Regions from separate parts of the Ensifer sp. KUDG1 genome, predicted to be linked through region 3. Evidence: riboswitches for the same ligand, from Rfam matches in the RefSeq annotation. Region 3 holds a riboswitch; each other region holds the start of a gene.
The links. A riboswitch is a leader RNA that binds a small molecule or an ion and turns the genes downstream of it on or off. The one in region 3 is predicted to bind cobalamin.

Region 1 (5,483 bases), on a different contig from region 3:
ATGATGTCGTTGAACTCCGAGTAGCACATGTGGGTGTGGATCTGGGTGGCGTCGCCGACGCCGGCGGCGCTGAGGCGGAAGCACTCCACCGCCCAGTCGAGATAGGCCTTGCGGTCGGCGGCCTTGAGCGGCAGGCCCTCGCGCAGCGCCGGCTCGTCGATCTGGATGATGGCGATGCCCGATGCCTCGAGGTCCCTGACTTCGTCGCTGAGCGCCAGCGCGATCTGCCGGCACACCACCGACCGCGGCAGGTCGTCGCGCACGAAGGACCATTGCAGCATGGTGACCGGACCCGTCAGCATGCCCTTGACCGGGCGATCGGTCAGCGACTGCGCAAAGGCCGCCCATTCGACAGTCATCGGGTTTGGCCGGGAAACGTCGCCGAAGATGATCGGCGGGCGCACGTAGCGCGAACCGTAGCTCTGTACCCAGCCACTTCGGGTAAAGGCGTAGCCCGAGAGCTGCTCGCCGAAATACTGCACCATGTCGTTGCGTTCGAACTCGCCGTGTACCAGCACGTCGATGCCGATCTCCTCCTGCCAGCGCACCGCCTGCTCGGTTTCCCGGCGCAGATACGCGGTGTAGTCGACATAGCTGAGTTCGCCCTTGGCATGCAGGGAACGGGCCTGCCGTACTTCCGGTGTCTGCGGGAAGGAGCCGATCGTCGTCGTCGGGAAAAGCGGCAACGGCAGCGCGTCCGCCTGGAGCGCGCGACGGGCCGGGAAGGGAGACCGGCGCTCGCTGTCGGCTGCCGTCAGCGCCTTCAGTCGCCCGGCAACAAGTGGATCATGGATCCTGAGCGACGTCAGCCGCGCCTTGGCTGCTTCGATCGAGGCCGCAAAGACCTTTTCCGGGCTGGCAAGCCCCGGCTCGAAGGCACGGGCGAGAAGGCTTAATTCATTGAGCTTCTGCACGGCGAAAGCGAGCCACGAGGCAAGCTCCGGGTCGAGCGCCTTTTCCATGCCGAGGTCGACGGGCACATGCAGGAGCGAGCACGAGGGCGCAAGCTCGATCCGGTCGCGGCCATGGGCAGAGACCAGCGGCTGCAGGCGGCGGAACAGGCCGGCAAGATCCGTCCTCCAGACGTTGCGGCCGTCGATGATGCCGAGCGACAGCACCCGGTCAGCCGGAGCGGACTGGATGAGGACCTCGATCTGCTGCGGCGCGCGCACGAGATCGACATGCAGGCCCGCGATCGGCAGCGCCAGGGCGCTCACCATATTTTCGCCGATCGAGCCGAAATAGGTCGCAAGCATGATCCGGAGCCCGGGAACCTTCGCCCGGAACGTATGATAGGCAAGGTCCAGGGCCTGCCTTTCCCGGTCGGTGAGATCGAGCACCAGACTAGGCTCGTCGATCTGAACCCAGTCGGCGCCGGCATTGGCAAGTTCGGTGAGCAGCTCGACGTAAACGGGAAGCAGGCGCTCGATCAGGTCGAGGGGATCGAAATCTCCGCCCTTCGCCTTGCCGAGCTTGAGGAAGGTCACCGGGCCAAGCAGGACCGGGCGGGTTCGATAGCCGAGGGCTCCGGCCTCGAGAAAGGCTTCGAGCGGCCGGTTATGCGTCAGCGCAAAGCGTTGATCCGCTTCGAATTCGGGCACCATGTAATGGTAGTTGGTATCGAACCACTTGGTCATCTCGAGTGCGGCGTTGCCGCCGTCACCCGCATGCGTGCAACCGGAAGCGCAGGGCGAACCCGTCGAGCCGCGCGCCATAGCAAAGTAAGTGTCGAGATCGACGGGACCGCCCTTCCAGCCATAGGCGGCCGGAACCGCACCGACGAGCACGGCAGTATCGAGCACGTGGTCGTAGAACGAGAAATCGTTCGAAGGGAGGATATCGATGCCGCGCGCCTTTTGCGCCGCCCAGTTTTCGGCCCGAAGCCGGCGGCCGACGTCGAAAAGGTCGTCACGGCTGATCTTGCCGGACCAGTAGCGTTCAAGCGCGAATTTCAGTTCGCGGTGGCGGCCGATGCGCGGGAAGCCGAGATTGGCAGTCTTGATGGTCATTTCCTTACCCCGAAGGTTGAAGGGCAAGGTTTGAATGCGACGCATCCGCGACGCGAGAAGGGTCCCGCGTCGTCAACGCGCCTCATCGGACACCCCGCCCGTGGACGTTGTTCATCGCGGCAGGTCTCCTGGCTTGCGGGTCAACGCGGACCGTTCCGTCTTCCCGAGGCGTCTTCCTCAGTGACATCATCGAACGGCCGCTCTCCGCCTACAGTTGCGGGGGCAGCTCCGGCCTTAGCGCTTGTCAGCGCCGCACCGAATTCCCTCTTAGCTCCGCCGCGCCGGATGGCGAGGCGCAGAACCACGATGCCGGGACAATGCCCTGCAATCGCTTGCTCGTCAATCGCATAAAGAAATGCTTATGTCTTTATTTTCTCCAGCCAGGGCGCGGGGCGAGACGCGGGCAATGCGCGGCCCTTCGCTGCAAACTGCTTTGGCGGCGGGTTGCACCGGCACGGGATCGGGCTCCTCCGGCCAGTGCCACGGATCCGCGGTGTCGCCGACGCGCGCACGGATATGTTCCTGGTCCCGCGTCAGGCCGATATCCCGGAGCTGGAACTCGTTGAACGTGTCGATGGCGACCGGAGCGCTGAGGGTCCTGTCTGCCCAATTCAGGACATGGTAAATCATTGATCGCATTGCGCTAAGCATTGCTATCCTCACTTCTCTACAAGGCGTGTGTTCGCGAAAAAAGTGAGGTTTTTTGCCGTTTCGCGCAAAGCGATTTCTCGCATGCTGGCATAAAGAATGCTTATCTCAGCGTCATGAGCAAGATTCCTCCTATGAGTGCAGTGCGCGCCTTCGAGGCCGCTGCCAGGCACCTGAGTTTCACCCGCGCCGCCGAAGAGCTCGGCATGACGCAGGCGGCCGTCAGCTACCAGATCCGGTTGTTGGAGGACCGCATCGGCGCGCCGCTCTTCGTCCGCCTTCCGCGCGAGGTGCGGCTGACCGGTGCCGGGCGGCAGCTGGCGCCAAAGGTAACCGAAGCGATCGATCTTTTAGGGGCGGCCTTCTCGGAGATTGCCGACAAGACCGAACATCACCTGCACATCTCGGTGCTGCCGACCGTCGTTTCGAGCTGGCTCGGCCAGCGGCTCGCCTCGTTCCAGACCGCGCATCCGAACATCAGCATAAGGGTGCACATGTCGACCGAACTCATCGATTTCAAGCGTGATGCCATCGATCTCGCGGTGCGCAGCGGCGCCGGCGACTGGCCGGGAAACGATGTCTTTCCCTTGTTTCCGCTCGATTACGTGCCGGTCTGCACGCCGTCCTTCCTGGAGAAACATCAACTCAAGGAGCCCGCCGACGTCTTGAGGATCCGGCGTTTCGGCAACGCCAACTGGTGGCGGCGCTGGATGATCGAAACCGGCGTCGAGCCGCCGGCGAGCAACGGTACCGAGCTGATCTTCGACGTCCAGGCGATGGATGTCGCCACAATCCTTTCGGATCACGGCATGGCGATTGCCGTCTCGACCTTCCTGATGGATGAACTGAAGAGCGGCAGGTTGATCCGGCCGTTCGAGCATGTGGTGCGCGACGGCCGCGCCTATTGGCTGGTCTATCCGCAAAGCACCAGGCGGCAGAAGAAGATCCAGGCTTTTCGCGACTGGGTCGTCGCCGAAGCAGACGCGTCGAATGCGATGCTTGCGACCGTCATGGAGCAATCCTGTCCGGCATCTATTCGGGGCGAGCTCGGTGCAAAGTGGTGAGTCTGGGGAAAGAAGACGCAGACGCATCCGGTGCGCGCGTGCCGGTTCGCGCCGGCCGGGCTTCGGAAAATGACGCTTTCATGGAGAAACTGAAAATCAGCTGAGAACGGCTGTTACCAAACTGACATGGCGGCTCCCTAAAGACTGCGGCCAACCGCAGAGAAGGGGAGAGACAGCCCTCCGACGCGGATACCGCAAGCCATCGTCGGAGGCCCGTTTCCATGAAAATCGTCCAGATCAGCGACACCCATCTCAGCCCCGCCAAAAGCCATTTCAACGGCAATTGGGAACCGGTTCGCGCCTGGATCGAGGCGGTAAAACCCGATCTCGTCATCCACACGGGCGATGTCACCATCGATGGCGCCGACCACGAGGACGACATCACCTTCTCACTCGATCTGATCGGCCAGCTCTCGATGCCGGTCGCGATCGTTCCCGGCAATCACGATGTCGGCCATCTGCCGGGCTCGCACCAGCCTGTGGATCCCGTTCGGCTTGCCCGCTGGCGCCGTCTCGCCGGTCCGGACTACTGGGGCCACGACCATGGCGACTGGCGGCTGCTTGGCCTCAACAGCCTGCTGATCGGCTTCGAAGACGAGGAAGAGGACAGGCAATTTGCCTGGCTGGAGGAACAACTGCTTGGTCGCGACGGCCGCCGGGTGGCGGTCTTCGCCCACAAGCCGCTCTTCGTCGACGCCCCGGCCGAAGGCGACACCGGCTACTGGGGCATCCGTCCGCGCCAGCGCCAGCGGCTCTTTGATCTTTTCGCCGAAGCCGAGGTGGCGTTGCATGCCAGCGGTCACCTGCACTGGGCCTGGACCGGCGAACATGCCGGGACGTCGCTTGTCTGGGCTCCGCCGACCTCCTTCATCATCGACACGCTGGAGCGGCCGATGCCGGGCGAGCGGCTGGTGGGTGCCGTCGTGCACACGTTCACTGAGGACGGTGTTTCGAGCGAAATCGTCGCTGTGCCGGGTCTGACGAGCTACGTGCTCGACCCGATCGTCGAGGACGTCTATCCGCTCGCCGCCAAGAAGAAGGTTCGCGTGGAGGCAGCGCAATGAGCGTGCTTTCGCTGGATGGCATCACCAAGTCCTATGGCGGCAACGCCATCCTGAAGGGCGTCAGCCTGGAGGCGGGAGCCGGCGAGTTCATTGCGCTCGTCGGCCCTTCCGGCTGCGGCAAGAGCACGCTTCTGCGCATCGTCGCCGGCCTTGATCACGGCGATGCCGGCGAGATCGTCATCGGCGGTCGTAGCGTTGTCCGCATGGCGGCGGCCGACCGCAACGTTGCGATGGTGTTCCAGTCCTACGCGCTCTATCCGCACCTGACGGCAGGTCAAAACATTGCCGTACCGCTCGCCATGCGGCGCCTGACGGCGATGCAGCGCCTGCCCATGATTGGCAGTCTTCTGCCTGGCCAGAAGCAGATCCGCAGCGATATTCAGCGCCAGGTCAAGGAGATGGCCGGAGCGCTGAAGATTGATCATCTGCTCGACCGCAAGCCTGGGCAGATGTCCGGCGGTCAGCGCCAGCGCGTGGCGCTTGCCCGCGCCATGGTGCGCCGTCCGGCCGTGTTCCTGATGGACGAGCCGCTCTCCAATCTCGACGCCAACCTGCGCGTCCATGCCCGCGGCGAAATCGTCGACCTGCACCGCCGCGCCGGTGTGCCGACACTCTACGTCACCCACGACCAGTCGGAAGCGCTGTCGATGGCCGACCGCGTCGCCGTCATGATCGGCGGCAATCTCTTGCAACTGGCG
Region 2 (5,483 bases), on a different contig from region 3:
GGCGCTGCCGATGGCCGGCGCGATTGCCGCCTGCGCGCTCGCCGCGTTCCTGCTGACGCGGGCCACGATCGGCCGCAGCCGGGTGGTCGCGGCGGAATAGGGGCTGTTATTGCTGAACCAAAAGGCCGGCGAGGTTGTTCCTCGCCGGCCTTTTGTTTTCAGGTGTGACCGGATGGGCTGTCTTTAAAAATCCCAGTCTTCGTCCTCGGTCGCGACCGCCTTGCCAATGACGTAGGAAGAGCCGGAGCCGGAGAAGAAGTCGTGGTTCTCGTCGGCGTTCGGCGAAAGGGCGGAGAGGATAGCGGGATTGACCTTGCAGGCTTCCGCCGGGAACAGCGCCTCGTAGCCGAGGTTCATCAGCGCCTTATTGGCGTTGTAGTGCAGGAACTTCTTCACGTCTTCGGTGAGCCCGACGCCATCATAAAGCGCCTCGGTGTATTTCGCCTCGTTGTCATAGAGTTCGAGCAGCAGGTCGAAGGCGAAATCCTTGATCTCCTGGCGGCGCTCCTCGCTCAGACGCTCCAAAGCGCGCTGGAATTTGTAGCCGATATAGTAGCCATGCACCGCCTCGTCGCGAATGATGAGGCGGATCATGTCGGCGGTGTTGGTGAGCTTGGCGCGGCTCGACCAGTACATCGGCAGGTAGAAGCCGGAATAAAACAGGAAGCTCTCGAGAAAGACGCTGGCGACCTTCTTCTTCAAGGGATCGCCGGAGGAATACTCCGCCATGATCAGCGCCGACTTCTTCTGCAGGAACTCGTTTTCCTCCGACCAGCGATAGGCGTCGTCGACGTCAGGCGTCAGGCAGAGCGTCGAGAAGATCGAGGAATAGGAGCGCGCGTGCACCGCCTCCATGAAGGAGATGTTGGAAAGCACCGCCTCCTCGTGCGGCGTGGCCGCATCCTCCATCAGTCTGACGGCGCCGACGCCGTTCTGGATCGTGTCGAGCAAGGTGAGGCCGGTGAAGACGCGGATCGTCAGCGTCTGCTCCTCGGATTTAAGCGTCGCCCAGGAGGAAATGTCGTTGGAGAGCGGCACTTTTTCCGGCAGCCAGAAATTGCCGGTGAGCCGGTTCCAGACCTCCAGGTCCTTGTCGTCCTCGATGCGGTTCCAGTTGATGGCGCGGATGCGGCTTGCGGGTTTGGTGTGCATGTTCATCGGTTTGCCTTTTTGGGTCGTGTCAGCCCCTCATCCACGCGGTGAGGGAATTGCCCCTCATCCGCCTGCCGGCACCTTCTCCCCGCGCGCGGGGAGAAGGTGCGAGCCGCACCGTCCTAACGCATCCATCAGCGTTTCGTGGGGCACGTCCCCTCTCCCCGCGAGCGGGGAGAGGGCTAGGGTGAGGGGCACTTGATGGGAACGCGGCGTTAAAGCGCGCAGGAAACGCAGCCTTGGACCTGCGTGCCCTCGAGCGCCATCTGGCGAAGGCGGATGTAGTAGATGGTCTTGATGCCCTTCTTCCAGGCGTGGATCTGGGCGCGGTTGATGTCGCGGGTCGTCGCCGTGTCGCGGAAGAACAGCGTCAGCGACAGGCCCTGGTCGACGTGCTGGGTGGCCGCCGCATAGGTGTCGATGATCTTCTCCGGGCCGATCTCGTAGGCGTCCTGGTAGTATTCGAGATTGTCGTTGGTCATGAAGGCGGCCGGGTAGTAGACGCGGCCGATCTTGCCTTCCTTGCGGATCTCGATCTTCGAGACGATCGGGTGGATCGAGGAGGTCGAGTGGTTGATGTAGGAGATCGAGCCCGTCGGCGGCACGGCCTGGAGGTTCTGGTTGTAGAGACCTCCTTCCATCACTGCCCGTTTCAGTTCCAACCAGTCTTCCTGGGTCGGGATGACAATGCCGGCTTCCTCGAACAGCGCCTTCACCTTTTCGGTCGCCGGCAGCCATTCGGCCTGGGTGTATTTGTCGAAATAGTCGCCAGAGGCGTATTTCGAATTTTCGAAGCCGGCGAAGCTCTTGCCTTTTTCGACCGCCAGCCGGTTCGATGCGCGGATGGCGTGGTAGGTCACCGTGTAGAAATAGATGTTGGTGAAATCGATGCCTTCTTCGGAGCCGTAGAAAATGCGCTCGCGCGCGAGATAGCCGTGCAGGTTCATCTGCCCGAGGCCGATCGCGTGGCTGTCGTCGTTGCCCTTTTCGATCGAGGGTACGGACGAGATGTGGCTCATTTCGGAGACGGCTGTCAGTGCCCGGATCGAGGTCTCGATCGTCTGGCCGAAATCCGGGCTGTCCATGGCAGCGGCGATGTTCAGCGAGCCGAGGTTGCAGGAGATGTCCTTGCCCATGTGCTTGTAGGAGAGATCGTCGTTGAATTCGCTCGCCTCGCTCACCTGCAGGATCTCCGAGCAGAGGTTGCTCATGGTGATGCGGCCGGCAATCGGGTTTGCCCGGTTCACCGTGTCCTCGAACATGATGTAGGGATAGCCGCTCTCGAACTGGATCTCGGCGATGATCTGGAAGAAGTCGCGCGCCTTGATCTTGCGCTTGCGGATGCGGGCATCCTCCACCATCTCGCGATACTTCTCCGTCACCGAGATTTCGGTGAGCGGCACGCCATAGACCTGCTCCACGTCATAGGGCGAGAACAGGTACATGTCCTCGTTGTTGCGAGCGAGCTCGAAGGTGATGTCGGGGATGACGACGCCGAGCGACAGCGTCTTGATGCGGATCTTCTCGTCGGCATTTTCGCGCTTGGTATCGAGGAAGCGCATGATGTCGGGGTGGTGGGCATGCAGGTAGACAGCGCCCGCGCCCTGGCGCGCGCCAAGCTGGTTGGCGTAGGAGAAACTATCCTCGAGCAGCTTCATGACCGGGATGACGCCGGATGACTGGTTCTCGATCTGCTTGATCGGAGCGCCCATCTCGCGGATGTTGGTGAGCGACAGCGCCACGCCGCCGCCGCGCTTGGAAAGCTGTAGCGCCGAATTGATGGCGCGGCCGATGCTCTCCATGTTGTCCTCGATCCTCAGCAGAAAGCAGGAGACGAGCTCGCCACGGCTCTTTTTGCCGGCATTGAGGAAGGTCGGCGTCGCCGGCTGGAAACGGCCGGAAATGATCTCGTCGACGAGATCGCGGGCAAGCGCCTCGTTGCCGCGCGCCAAGGCCATCGCCACCATGCAGACGCGGTCTTCGTAGCGTTCCAGGTAGCGCTTTCCGTCGAAGGTTTTGAGCGTATAGGACGTGTAATATTTGAAGGCGCCGAGGAAGGTCGGGAAACGGAACTTCTTCGAATAGGCGTGGTCGTAGAGATCGCGCACGAAGTTGAACGAATACTGGTCCAGCACTTCCTGCTCGTAGTAGCCCTCGGTCACCAGGTAATCGAGCTTTTCCCGCAGGTTATGGAAGAAGACCGTGTTCTGGTTGACGTGCTGGAGGAAGTATTGCTTCGCCGCCTGCCGGTCCTTGTCGAGCTGGATCTTCCCCTCCTCGTCGTAGAGGTTCAGCATCGCGTTCAGCGCGTGGTAATCCAGCGCCGCTTCCGTCGCCTTCAAGGGGCGTTCGAGTGTTGTGACGTCCAAAATCGTTCCATCCCGTTTTTGACATTGGCGACGTCCTCGTCGGTTCCGAGCAGCTCGAACCGGTAGAGAAAGGGCACCCGGCATTTGGCCGAGATCACGTCGCCGGCGATCCCGTAGGTCGCGCCGAAATTGCTGTTGCCCGCTGCGATCACGCCGCGGATGTGAGAGCGGTTGCCCGCGTCGTTCAGGAAGCGGATCACCTGTTTCGGCACGGCACCTCGGCCATCGTCGCCGCAATAGGTCGGCACGACGAGCACATAGGGCTCCGAGACCGTAAGCGCATCTTTACCCTCCTTGAGCGGTATGCGGGCTGTGCGAAGGCCGAGTTTCTCAACGAAGCGATGGGTGTTTTCCGAGCGGCTGGAAAAATAGACGATCAGCCCCATTGCTTCTCTCCCTCAGGAAAGCGCGCTGATCATGTCTGGGCGGAACCCCGCCCAATGCCGTTCGCCGGCGACGACCACTGGAACCTGCCGGTAGCCGAGACCCTGCACGAGCGCGAAACCGTCGGAATCCTCGGAGATATCGACGATGCGATAATCGATGCCCTGACGGTCGAGCGCGCGGGTGGTGGCGGTGCATTGGACGCAGGCGGGTTTGCTGTAGACGGTGATCGACATGGGTTCCTCGTGAGGGTCTGGCAAATGAGCGCAAAAAATCGGCGGGTCGCGCGAACGCGAACCGTGGGCTTGGCGATCGGGCACGAAACATCGCTCCCCGGTCGCTTCGACCGGAGTTGACGTCGTCAAGCTGGCCCAAGGTCGGTTACGCAACCGGGCCGGCTCGTTTTGCTCGGGCGCTCAGGAATTCCGCGGATGCGGGTTTTCAGGGCGCGGCCTTTCGATCAGGCGCGCAACAACGCGCACCCGTCCGCAGAAGGTGGATCTGAACTGGAAGAAACTGACATGACTTCACCCCGAAGCTTTCGACAGGCTGCCGGGGAGACGTCGAGACGATCCGGCAGGCTCATCCTGCCGCAATGCACCCAACCCCTCCGGACACCCCGCCCGTGGACGTTTGTTGCTCGAGGCAGGTCTCCTGGCTTACGGGTCAAAGCTTCCATCCCGACCTTCCCGAGGCCTCATGCCTCAGTGGTCCAATTCCGGACAGTTGCTCGCCGTCTACAGTTGCGGGGGCAGCTACGGCATAACCTTGGGCGGAAACCCGCCGGCGCACCGTATTCCCGTCTTAGCTCCCAATCCTTGCGAATCGGAAGAACCTCGAACACTAGATATAGTAGTTCATCGCAAATCTGCGTCAATAGGTTCTATATGCTGAAGGCGGGAGTGCAGAGGTCTTTTCTTTTTCGGTGTGGATAACGGGGAGTAAATGGCGGCGCGCAATCAATCCTGTGGATCGGGGGCGCCATGAGCGGCGCCCCCGGCTTGCTCAGGCGGCGAAGGCCGCAACTGGGCGGTTGCGGCTGTCGACAGCCACCATCACGAAAGTTCCGGTGACGGTCAGCACGCGCACGCCGCTGAGCAGTTCTTCCGACCAGAGCTCGACGTCTATCGTTGTGGAACTGCGTCCGGTCCGGGTGACGCGCGCCAGCGTATCGACGATCGTTCCGGCGGCGACACGCCGCTTGAAATCGCTACTGCAGGAGGCGAGCACCATCGCTTTGCCGGTCAGCCGGGTCGCGGCGACGAAGGCCGCCTTCGTCATCCGGGCGAGTGCATCGCCGCCGAAGAGCGCGCCGGCGCTGTTGGTCTGGCCCGGAAAAACGATGTCGGTCATGCCGACGAAATCCGCCGCGGGCACCACCGGCGCGGGCTCGGCGAGCGGCGGAAGGCGCCAGTCGGCACCTTTGTCCTGCGGCATCCCAACCATGGTGAACTGTCCGCGTGAGCAAAGATCGCGGCCGCCGGTCGCAAGGTCTTCGGCCACCATCTCGACGTCGACGACCATCGAGCGTCGCCCCACGCGCACCGGGCGGCCAGAGAAACTGACGATCTGGCCGAT
Region 3 (5,483 bases):
TCGACGGTCAGGACTTCACGCGGCGGCCCCAGCGCCACCAGCCGGCCGGCGGACATCATGCCGACGCGGTCGCAGCCAAAGGCCTGGTTGAGATCGTGTAAGGCGACGACGGAGGTTATCGGCAGGTCAGCCACCAGCTTCAGGATCGAAAGCTGGTGCTGGATATCCAGGTGATTTGTCGGCTCGTCGAGCAACAGGACCTGCGGCTGTTGCGCCAAGGCCCGCGCCAGGTGAACCCGCTGGCGTTCCCCGCCGGAAAGTGTTGCCCATGAACGGTTTTCGAAGCCCGCCATATCGGTATCGTCGAGCGCTTGCCTGACAATCCGGTCGTCTTCGGCCGACCAGGGCTGCAGCGGCGTGAGCCAGGGCGTGCGGCCAAGTTCGACCGCATCGCGAACCGAGATCGCTTCCGTCGTCTCGGCTTGCTGCTCGAGGAAGGCGATCAACTGGGCAGCCTGGCGGCGTGGCATGGCGTGCAGCATCTGCCCGTTGATCCGCACCTCGCCCGACGTCGACCGGACGATGCCGGCCAGCAGCCGCATCAAGGTCGATTTGCCGGAGCCGTTGGGGCCGACAAGGCCGAGTGTCTCTCCCTGCCGCACGGCGAGATCGACGTGGGAAACGATCGCCTTGCCGCGGACGGACCAGCCGAGGTCGCGTGCTTCCAGGATCATGATCGGCGCCTCCCGCGGATAAGGATCAGGGCAAAGGCCGGTGCCCCAACCAGGGCGGTGATCACGCCGATCGGCAGCACCTGGCCAGGAACGATCGTCCGCGACAGGATATCCGCCGCGATCAGAAAGACCGCCCCGATGAGGGCGGTTGCCGGGCCGAGCCGGCCATGACGCACACCAACCAGGAAACGGGCCGCATGCGGTATCACGAGCCCGACGAAGCCGATGGAGCCGACAATGCTGACCATCACGGCCGTGACCAGCGCGGTAAGGCCGATCAGCACCACCTGGACGACCCGCACGGGCACGCCGAGCGACGCGGCGGACTCCGCCCCGAAGGAAAAGGCGTCGAGCGCACGGGCGTACCAGATGCAGGCCCCGAGCCCGACAAGGGCCACGGGCACGGCCAGCCAGACGTCCGGCCATCGCGCACCGCTGAGGTTGCCGAGCAGCCAGAACATGATGCCCCGCGCCTGCTCCGCGTTGGCCGACTTGGTGATGATGAAAGACGTCAGTGCGTTGAACAGTTGCGATCCGGCGATGCCGGCAAGCACGATCTGCCCTGTTCCGCGCAGGGTGACCCCGCCACCGGCGGCACGAGCGAGGATCGCCACCATGAGGAAAGCTGTCACGGCACCGACAAAGGCGCCGAGCGACATGGAGACCGCGCCGGCGCCGAGGCCTGCGACAGTGACGGCCACGGCGCCGGTCGAGGCGCCGGCGGAGATGCCGAGAAGATAGGGATCCGCCAGGGCGTTGCGCAGGAGGGACTGGAGCACCATGCCCGAAACCGCGAGGCCCGCCCCGCAGCAGGCGGCAACGATCGCCCGCGGCAGGCGGTAGTTCCAGATGATCCCGACATCGATGGGATCGAGCCCATAGGTCGCGCCGAAAATCTTGTTCGCCAAGGTCTGGAGAACCGTCAAGACGGGTATCGGCGTTTCGCCGATGCAGGTTCCGGCAAGAACGGCGGCAAACAGAGCCAATGTCCCCGTGGCTGCCCGGCCAAGCCGGGAAGCAGGGGCGCGCCGCGAGAGGCCGGTCTTCACTTCGCCAACCCGAAATCCTTAAGCGCAGCGGAGAGAACTTCGATGCCGGCGACCGTTCTGATCGTGGCGTCCATCGCGTGCGCATCCATGACGACGATGCGGTTGTTCTTCACCGCATCCATCTGGCTGGCAACCGGATCGGTCTTCAGGAACTCGATCTTCTTCAGGTAGTCGTCGGCCGGAAAGCGCCGGCGATCCATCTTGGCGATGACGATCATGGTGGGGTTGGCCTTGGCGATCGTTTCCCAACCGACGACCGGCCATTCTTCGTCCGAGCCGACCACGTTGCGGATGCCGAGCTTGTCCATCATGTAGGCAGGCGCTCCCTTCCGGCCGGCCACATAGGGATCGATGTCCATCTCCGCGCTGGAGAACCAGAAGGCCGCAGACACATCCTTCAAATTTAGCGCCTTGGCCTGCTCGATGGCGTTGGCCTCACGCTTGGCGAGTTCTGCGACGAATGCCTCGCCTTTGTCTTGAACATCGAAGATCTGCGCGAGTTCACGCACGCCCTGATGGATGCTGGCAGTCGAGAAGAGCGCGCTGCGCGTGCCGTCCACACCCACCGAGTTGTCCTTGGCGACGCAGTCGGCCGGCAGGACATAGGTCGGAATTCCCACTTCGTGGAACTGGGTTCGGGTCGCAACAATCCCTTCGGGCCCGACGTGCCAGACGAACTGCACGGCGACGAGCCCCGGTTTCTTGGCGACGAGGCTTTCAAAGCTCGGGTCGTTGTCCGCCAGGCGCGGAACCTTGGCATTGACCTCGGCAAATTCCGGCAGCACGTCATTGAACCAGACCGACGTACCCGTAACCTTGTCGCCGAGGCCGAGCGAATAGAGAACCTCGGTTGCCGCCTGCCCGACGGTCGCCGAGGTCGCCGGCGCCTTGTCGAAGGTGATCGTCTCGCCGCAATTGTCCAGGGTCAGCGGATAGGCGGTGGGTTCGGCAGCAGCGGCGGTGGCGAAGAAGGCGAAGCCAGAGGCGGCAAGCAGGAAACGCGAAGCGGTCATGGCACATTGTCTCCGATCTGTTGATCGCGCGGATCGGAGGGGACGAGCCAGGACGCAATGATCGAACCGATGTTCAAGAGAACATCGACAGCCGGCACTTGTGGCGCGACCAACGACATCGACAACCTCCCCGGACACCCCGCCCGGCTTGTTCAGTTACAGGTGTCGGTAGGTCTCCTGACTGACGGGTCTTGGCTCCCTCTCGGCCTTCCCGGACCATCGCCCAGTGGCATTTTCGAGAGAGGACTGGCCGCCTACAGTTGCGGGGGCAGTTTCGTTTCGCGGCGAGCCGCGGCGAATTCCCTGTTATTTCCTTTCGGAAACCGACGAGAATTCACTACTCAACGAACGAGTGGAGCGCAAGCATGAAAGCGGCGCTTTCGAAACCACTTGCCAAGAAAGGTAGAAATTCTCTCGCGTCTCGTAATTTCACTAAATATCACTCCCCGCAAATAGGGAGAACATTGCCGATTGTCGAAAACTATACACAAATGAATACTGTTTAAGTGATCCGTAATTCACACCATCCTGGGATTTACCCTTCGAGGCCAGTCTTCAGCCTGTCGAGAATGGCCACGGCATGGGCGGCATAGTCGCTGATCCAGCGGTCGTGAATGTGCTTGATCGGCAGCGCATTGAGATAGTTCCAGCGCTCGCGTCCTGCCCGCCTGACGATGATCAAGTCGGCGTCCTCCAGCACGTTCAGATGCTGCATCACGGTGCAGCGATCCATGTCTGAAAAGGCCGCGCAGAGCATGCCCGTGGTCTGCGCCTCGCCCTTGAGACGATCGAGCATCGCCCGCCTGCGCGGGTGAGCCAATGCCTTGAAAACCAGATCTTCGTCCTGCTTGCTTGACATGTTATGTTTTTACAACATATTGAAATCGGACGCAACGGAGACGGCGCCGATTAGACCGGTTTGCGAGCTTTCGCGAGCTCTCCAACCGAGCCTGATGGCAGGACTCCGTCGGTCGGAGTTCAGCCTTGCGCCGACACCTCCAAGCAAACCGCCCCAAAGGGAGATGATTGAGAATGCTGCCTAAAATCGCTTCAATGGAAGAGTGGCAAGTCGCACTCGAACAACAGATTGCCAGGGAGAAGGCACTTACCCGCGCACGCGATGAAGTGAGTGCCGCGCGCCGACGCTTGCCGATGGTCAGGATCGACAAGGACTATTCGTTCGAGGGGCCCGAAGGCACGGTAAGCCTCGCCGACCTCTTCGACGGACGGCGGCAACTGATCGTCTATCACTTCATGTTCGCGCCCGGATGGAAGGCGGGCTGCGACGGTTGCTCCTGGGTCGTGGACGCGATGACCCATCCGGCGCATCTCAACGCACGCGATACGTCCATCGTGGTGATTTCGCGCGCGCCGCTGGAGACGCTGCAGAAATACCAGGCCCGGATGCAGTGGCAGCACCCAGTCTGGTACTCTTCCATGGCGAGCGACTTCAACCACGACATGGGAGCCACGGTCGCCGATCCGGATGACCCGACAAGGACCAGCGAGCGCCATGGCGTCAGCATCTTCCTCAGGGACGGCGATCATATCTACCGCACCTATTTCAACGGTGCGCGTGGCGTCGAGTATCTCGGCAGCATGTGGACCTATCTGGATCTGACGCCCTACGGTCGCCAGGAAACATGGGAAGCCTCTCCCGCGGGATGGCCGCAGACAGAACCCTATGTCTGGAACCGGCGGCACGACGAATACGGGACCGAACCGGCTTTTTGATTTTCCGCGGCGGCGAACATGGAATTGTCGAGCCGCCGTTCCTACGTCTTGTCTGGCCGATCGCCAGACCTGCGTCATTGTCGCGCGCCCGAATAGGGATCGCGGCAATGGTGAAGGGATGCCGCCGGCCCGGCAGGGAGCGCCGAACGTGGGGATGGATCGCGCTTCTAAGAGGCGCGCCGATGGGGGCGGCAATCGATGGGAAACGAGACGCAAGACCGCAAGGACGGTCCGGCACCGAGCGGCAAGAAGTTTTGGCGGCGACGCGGCGTTCGGATTGCATCGATCATGTTGGCCGCCCTGCTTCTCCTGGTGGTCGCGCCGCTTGCCGTCATTCTCTACCCAACGCTGAAGACCTATCCCCGGAGCGACTTTCCGGCCGCAGCCTCGCAACTGGAACGCAACAGGCAGGACCTTGCCCATCTGCGGCGCCTGATCGAGGTTGACCGAAGCTTTTCGCCAGCCGCCCAGGCAGCGTTTACGGGCTCCCTTGATGCGATCGAACAACGGGCCGGCGATCTCGACCGCGCTGGCCTGGCGATGGCGGCTGCAAAGGCGGTCGCGCTCGCCGACAATGGGCACACCAGTGTCGTCGGGCTTGTCGGTGGTCACAGTTTCAATGCGGTTCCCGTCCGGCTCGGCTGGTTTGCCGAAGGCCTGTTCGTGATCGCAGCGACAGGCGAGCAATCGCACCTTCTGGGCGGAGAGATCCTTGAGGTGAATGGACGGGCGACGGAGGCCGTTGTCGATGCGCTGCGGCCCCATTTCGGCGGACCCGCCAATCTCGGCAGGGAATTCGTCCCGAATGTCGCAATTTCGCCGGAACTGCTCCATGCCGCCGGCCTTGCCGAAAGCCCGCAGGAAAGCGCCTATCTCATCCGTCTTAAGGATGGAAACGTCGCGCAAATCCCTCTTCTTGCCACGCCCGGCGCGCCGGAACCGTTAACCGCCCATGTCTGGCCACGACGCGATTTCAGTCCCCTGTCGCAGACCGGTCGCGACGTCGGGTGGCG
Region 4 (5,483 bases), on a different contig from region 3:
TGTCTGGCTCACCGAGGAGGCCTGCGATCTCGAGGCGTTCCGGGCGGAAGTCGAACGCCAGACCAATCTGTCCGACTATCCCCATGCCTCCGGCTGCGAAAAGAACGTCCTGATCTATGACAGCGCCGCGTTGATTGCGGCGTGCGGCGACGGCGAGGCGCGGCGTTCGGTTCTGGCGGAAATCTGCGAGGCGCTGGCAACGGGCCCCGGCGTGGCGGTCTTCAAGCGCGCCTATGCCGATACGGCGGCAATCGACATCGCAAGCGGGGTCTTCGACGCCATCATCGAAGAGCAACATCGCAGCAACAGCGGTGGCGGCGATCACTTCGCCAAGCCCGGCGCCAACGACCGCATCTGGAACTCGCTGGAAAAGCACTGCCTGAACGCACCGGAGAATTTCGCCGCCTATTACGGCAATGCCGTCATCGCGCTCGTCAGCGAGGCCTGGCTCGGGCCGAACTACCAGATGACGGCGCAGGTCAACCGGGTCAACCCGGGCGGGGCGGCGCAATCGGCGCACCGAGACTATCACCTCGGCTTCCAGACGGCGGCCGTGATCGAGCAGTATCCGGCGCATGTCCACAAGCTTTCGCCGGTGCTGACGCTGCAGGGCGCGGTTGCCCATTGCGACATGCCGCTCGAAAGCGGACCGACGCTATTCCTGCCCTATAGCCAGACCTATGTGCCGGGCTATCTGGCGCTCAACCGGCCGGAATTCCGCGCCTATTTCGACGCACATCACGTGCAGCTCCCGCTTGAAAAGGGTGACGTCGTCTTCTTCAATCCGGCGCTCTTTCATGCTGCCGGCACCAACCGCTCCCAAGATATCCGCCGCGTCGCCAACCTGCTGCAGGTGTCCTCGGCCTTCGGGCGCGCCATGGAAACCGTCGATCGACTGACGATGAGCGCGGCGCTCTATCCGGCCTTGCGGGCCTTGCTGGCGAACGGCAAGCTGTCGCGGGCGGAAGCGGCCAATGCCATCGCCTCCTGTGCCGAAGGCTACTCGTTCCCGACCAATCTTGACCGAGACCCGCCAATCGGCGGGCTGGCGCCGAAGACGCAGGCGCAATTGATGCGCGAGGCGCTCACTGCGGGAACGGGCGAGGAGGAGTTTCTTGCGGTGCTTGAGGCGCAGGCGAAACGCAAGCTGAGCTGACGCGCGAGCTACCATTTGACAGGCTCCCGGCGTGTTTCACCCGGGAGCCGCAGCCGTTTCAAACGATCATTTCCGAGGGAGGAATTCGATGAGTGGACAATTGCAGGGCAAGATCGCCATCGTCACCGGTGGTACGCAGGGGCTGGGCGCGACGATTGCTGGCCTTTTCGCCGAGCGTGGCGCCAAGGGTATTGTCATTTGCGGGCGCAACGCCGCCAAGGGACGGGCGAAGGCCGAACAGATCGGCAAGGCACATGGCGCGAAAGTCGTCTATGTCGAGGCCGATCTGGAGAAGGTGGAGGACGCCCGCAAGGTTGTCGCCGCTTGCGACGCCGAATTCGGCCGGGTCGATGCGCTGGTCAACGCTGCGGCCATCACCGACCGCGGCACGATCCTCGACACCACGCCCGAACTCTTCGACCGCATGTTCGCGATCAACGTGCGCGCACCGTTCTTCCTGATGCAGGAAGCGGTGAAAGTCATGCGGCGCGAGAAGACCGAAGGCACGATCGTCAACATCGGCTCGATGTCGGCGATGGCCGGCCAGCCGTTCATCGCCGCCTATTGTTCGTCGAAAGGCGCGCTCGAAACGCTGACCAAGAACACGGCCTATGCGCTGCTTCGCAACCGCATCCGCGTCAACGGGTTGAATATCGGCTGGATGGCATCCGAAGGCGAAGACCGCATACAGCGCGAGTTTCATGGCGCGGCTGCCGATTGGCTCGAAAAGGCGGCGGCTAGCCAGCCTTTCGGCCGGCTCGTCGATCCGTCCGAGGTGGCGCGTGCCTGCGCCTACCTGTCGTCGGCCGAATCCGGGCTGATGACCGGATCGGTGATCTGCTTCGACCAGTCGATCTGGGGCGCCTATGACGGTTCGCCGCATCCGGTCGCTCCGCTCTGAGGCGAGGCAGAAAGAAGCAGGTGGAAAGCGGCGCGTCCGGTTTCGCCCGGTTAGCGCCGCTTGTCTTTCTCAAATCCCTGTGCACTTAGTGCCGTCGTCAGGTGCCCGCGAAAGCGGGAGAATCGGGAATCCGGTCGATATTCCGGAACGTGCCCAACGCTGTGACGGGGACGATCGCGTCTAAGATGGCCTTGAATTGATTCAAGGTTTTGCCACTGGATCTTCAATCGATCTGGGAAGGTGAGGCGATCGGTTGAACCGAAGTCAGAAGACCGGCCTGGCGAGATAGACCGAACCCCGCGTGGACGGCGGGAGGTTTTCGCATTGTTGGGGATCGAACGATGCTGACTGAACCGAAGGGCGGCCTTGCGGCTGCCGGTGCCTTTTCGCTGCAAGAGCGGGAGGCCGTCTACCGTGCCATCGAGACACGTCGCGACGTGCGCGATGAATTCCTGCCCGAGCCATTGCCGGATGATCTGATCAGGCGCCTGCTGGCCGCGGCACACAGCGCCCCGTCCGTGGGCTTCATGCAGCCCTGGAACTTCGTGCTGGTGCGGGCGGAAGAAACGCGCGATCGGGTCTGGCAGGCGTTTCGCCGCGCCAATGACGAGGCCGCGCTGATGTTCGAGGCGGAACAGCAGGGAAAGTATCGCGCGTTGAAGCTCGAAGGCATTCGCAAGGCGCCGCTCAGCATCTGCGTCACCTGCGACCGCACGCGCGGCGGCACTGTCGTGCTCGGGCGTACCCACAATCCGCAGATGGACGTCTATTCCACCGTCTGCGCCGTGCAGAACCTCTGGCTTGCAGCGCGCGCCGAAGGGGTGGGTGTCGGCTGGGTCAGCATCTTCCACGAGGCCGAGATCAAGGCGATCCTCGGCATCCCCGACCATATCGAGATCGTCGCCTGGCTCTGCCTCGGCTATGTCGACCGCCTCTATCAGCAGCCGGAACTCGCCGTGAAGGGCTGGCGCCAGCGCCTTCCGCTCGAGGACCTGGTTTTCGAGGAAGGATGGGGATGCAGCAAGGAGAAGGCGTAAGGCCTCGCCCGATCAATTCTGGACCGGCTGATAGGCCGGTCCCTTCGGATGCTTGAGGTCGATCGCAGTTTCTTCCTGCGGCAGGTAGGTGGGCCCGACGACGCGCACCTTGTTCTTCGACGGATCATAGGGCCGCTCTTCGGCCGGCACCTTGGCGGCCTCGCCCGCTGCTTCCGGCTTCTTCGTCTCGATGACGATGATCGACGACTGGTCGTCGCCGATCTTCGTACCTGTCGTCTTCGGCGTGGTTGCAGCGGTCTGCGGTATCTGGCAGCCGCACTGGCCGCGCTTGCCGACGGCGCGGGTGCGGTAGGCAAAGGCGTTGGGCATTTCGGTATAGGGACGGCCGGTCACGGCCGAGACCATCTTGTCGCTCTCTTCCGTGTTGAGGTCGTGGAAATAGAGCTCCGTCTCAGCCCCTGGGCAGCGAGCCCGGCAGGCCTGTTCGTCGCGTGGGAAATCGGCCGGCGTCGCATCCGAAGAGATCGGGAAGAAGGCGCCGTCACAGGTGCGCACGCACATGGTCCTGAGCGTGCCGCTATAGTAGCGCTCCTGCGGTGCGTAGCCGTCTTCGCCGTGTCCGAGCATCGGGCCATAGGCGTCGTCCGGCGGCAGGTCGGCAACGATGTTGCGGTGGCTTTCCGGTACGTCCGGCTCGAAGCTTGCGAACTCCTCGCGGTCGCCATAGCAACCGTTGATCTCAAGTGCAGCGAGGATGCGGCGCCGGCTGTCGTCGCTACCGCCGGCGACGATCTGCTCGCGCTCGGACTTCAGCATGCGCAGATTGTCTTCCATCTCGGCGATGAGACCGTTGAGCCCGCCGCAGGTGTCGGGGTCGCCGCCGTCGTAGCCGATGGCGTTGCCGCCACCGCAACCGGCGCGGCGGCGGTCGTTCTTCGCTCGCCGCAGTTCGATGTTCTGCCGTGAGATTGCGCTTGCATAGTCGCGCGCATCGGCATTGCTGGCGACGTAGTCAGGCAGTTGCGCGAGCCGGGCGTTCAGTCGGTCGCAGGCCGTCGATGCCAGTGACGGACCGGCACCGATCAGAACCAAAGGCACGAGGGCCGCAGCGACGTGTTTCAGGCGCGTGAACACGGGGCGTAAGTCTCTTCCTGTTGCCAGGTCGGCGCCAACTTCTGCGGTTGGCTGCCAGCGGCATTCCTGTTTCGCCTCCATCATAGAGCTTGTCGGTGATCGTGCAACGACAAGCGACGGTTTGCGTTAACAGTGCCGATCGACGGACGCGCTTAGGCGGCGCGAGCGGTTTCCAGCGACATCGGGCGGTCGAGAACGGTGCCTTCGATCGCAGCGACCGCTTTCATCCGCGAAAGCAGATCCGGGGTCACTTCCCAGGCAACGGCAACCGCGAAGACCGAGCCGATGCGGTGCGGTTCGGCGATGCGCTCGCCCGGGCATCCCATGCGGCGGAACATGCGCTCGAGGAACACATCCGTCACGGTGACGATGTGGCTGATGCCGGAAGCAAGGCCAAGCTCACCGACGCCGCACATGAGTTCGGCAGCCGCGACCGTCACCTGGTTCGAAGCGCGGTCCTGCGAAATCTCCGGCTCGATGCAGAAGCGGCTGGATTCCCAGACCGAAGCGCTACGGATTTCCGGATTGTCGCCGAGCAGGATCGGGAAGGTGTCGTCCAGCATGTTCGGGCCGAGCGTCGGCAGGAGCCGCAGCGCGCCGCGCAGTCGGCCGGTATCGGGGGCATAGGACAGGACGTAGAGCGGGTTTGCCTGGTCGTAGTTGTCGATCTCCCATTCGCCTTCGGTCTGCACGTCCCATTTCAGGAAGTCGTGGAAGACGCGCTTGCGCAACCGGAACATGTCGTCGACGGCCGCCGGGTGTTGTGCGCGGGTCTTTCCGTTCAGGATCCTGATCATCGTTTTCTCCATCCGAGTTTGGGGATGGGGCGATGCTGTCAGGCTCGCGGCGGTTGCGTAACTGTCGCTAGCGACAGTTCAAATGCGCGATATTTGCCACTAGATTTCGAGGGGTTTCGGTGGAGGTGCGTTGTCGGGTGTCAAACGGTGGGGATCAGCGCGTGTCGTACGGCCTGTGCCACGGCCTGGGTGTTGGAAACGACATTCAGCTTGCGTCGCGCATTGGTCATGAAGAAGCGCACGGTGCGCTCCGAAATACCGAGAATCGTGGCGATCTCCCAATAGCTCTTGCCGGCGGCAGCCCAGGTCAAGACCTCGGTCTCGCGCCCGGTCAAACGCATCTCGCGGGTCGAAATGCTGCCGGCCATGGCGCCGTGCTCCAGCATGGCGGCGTGGAAGAGATTGGCGGCCAGCTGGAAATCACGCAGGTGATGGCGGCGATAGGTCGTCCATTCGCCGGCCGGCATGTTGACGTTGATCGCAAGCAACGCCATGCG

Region 1: it holds a riboswitch for cobalamin, as region 3 does, so the genes downstream of both, metE (5-methyltetrahydropteroyltriglutamate--homocysteine S-methyltransferase) here and M2267_RS14120 (ABC transporter substrate-binding protein) in region 3, are expected to answer to the same signal.
Region 2: it holds a riboswitch for cobalamin, as region 3 does, so the genes downstream of both, nrdH (glutaredoxin-like protein NrdH) here and M2267_RS14120 (ABC transporter substrate-binding protein) in region 3, are expected to answer to the same signal.
Region 4: it holds a riboswitch for cobalamin, as region 3 does, so the genes downstream of both, bluB (5,6-dimethylbenzimidazole synthase) here and M2267_RS14120 (ABC transporter substrate-binding protein) in region 3, are expected to answer to the same signal.

What each region holds. Positions count from the first base shown of each region.
Region 1 is NZ_JBNDIG010000006.1:175,957-181,439, forward strand. Features, by position in the region: gene metE (5-methyltetrahydropteroyltriglutamate--homocysteine S-methyltransferase) at 1-2,009, opposite strand, end outside; cobalamin riboswitch at 2,111-2,330, opposite strand; gene M2267_RS17140 (hypothetical protein) at 2,349-2,639, opposite strand; gene M2267_RS17145 (LysR substrate-binding domain-containing protein) at 2,792-3,721, shown strand; gene M2267_RS17150 (metallophosphoesterase family protein) at 3,943-4,785, shown strand; gene M2267_RS17155 (ABC transporter ATP-binding protein) at 4,782-5,483, shown strand, end outside.
Region 2 is NZ_JBNDIG010000006.1:169,916-175,398, forward strand. Features, by position in the region: gene M2267_RS17105 (multidrug effflux MFS transporter) at 1-100, shown strand, start outside; gene nrdF (class 1b ribonucleoside-diphosphate reductase subunit beta) at 184-1,158, opposite strand; gene nrdE (class 1b ribonucleoside-diphosphate reductase subunit alpha) at 1,368-3,521, opposite strand; gene nrdI (class Ib ribonucleoside-diphosphate reductase assembly flavoprotein NrdI) at 3,491-3,907, opposite strand; gene nrdH (glutaredoxin-like protein NrdH) at 3,920-4,141, opposite strand; cobalamin riboswitch at 4,533-4,759, opposite strand; gene M2267_RS17130 (acyl-CoA thioesterase) at 4,911-5,483, opposite strand, start outside.
Region 3 is NZ_JBNDIG010000004.1:348,961-354,443, forward strand. Features, by position in the region: gene M2267_RS14110 (ABC transporter ATP-binding protein) at 1-674, opposite strand, end outside; gene M2267_RS14115 (FecCD family ABC transporter permease) at 671-1,723, opposite strand; gene M2267_RS14120 (ABC transporter substrate-binding protein) at 1,720-2,736, opposite strand; cobalamin riboswitch at 2,887-3,079, opposite strand; gene M2267_RS14125 (ArsR/SmtB family transcription factor) at 3,272-3,595, opposite strand; gene M2267_RS14130 (DUF899 domain-containing protein) at 3,769-4,470, shown strand; gene M2267_RS14135 (hypothetical protein) at 4,759-5,483, shown strand, end outside.
Region 4 is NZ_JBNDIG010000002.1:756,853-762,335, forward strand. Features, by position in the region: gene M2267_RS09255 (phytanoyl-CoA dioxygenase family protein) at 1-1,156, shown strand, start outside; gene M2267_RS09260 (SDR family oxidoreductase) at 1,245-2,057, shown strand; cobalamin riboswitch at 2,140-2,352, shown strand; gene bluB (5,6-dimethylbenzimidazole synthase) at 2,399-3,094, shown strand; gene M2267_RS09270 (DUF2865 domain-containing protein) at 3,107-4,189, opposite strand; gene M2267_RS09275 (acyl-homoserine-lactone synthase) at 4,342-4,986, opposite strand; gene M2267_RS09280 (LuxR C-terminal-related transcriptional regulator) at 5,127-5,483, opposite strand, start outside.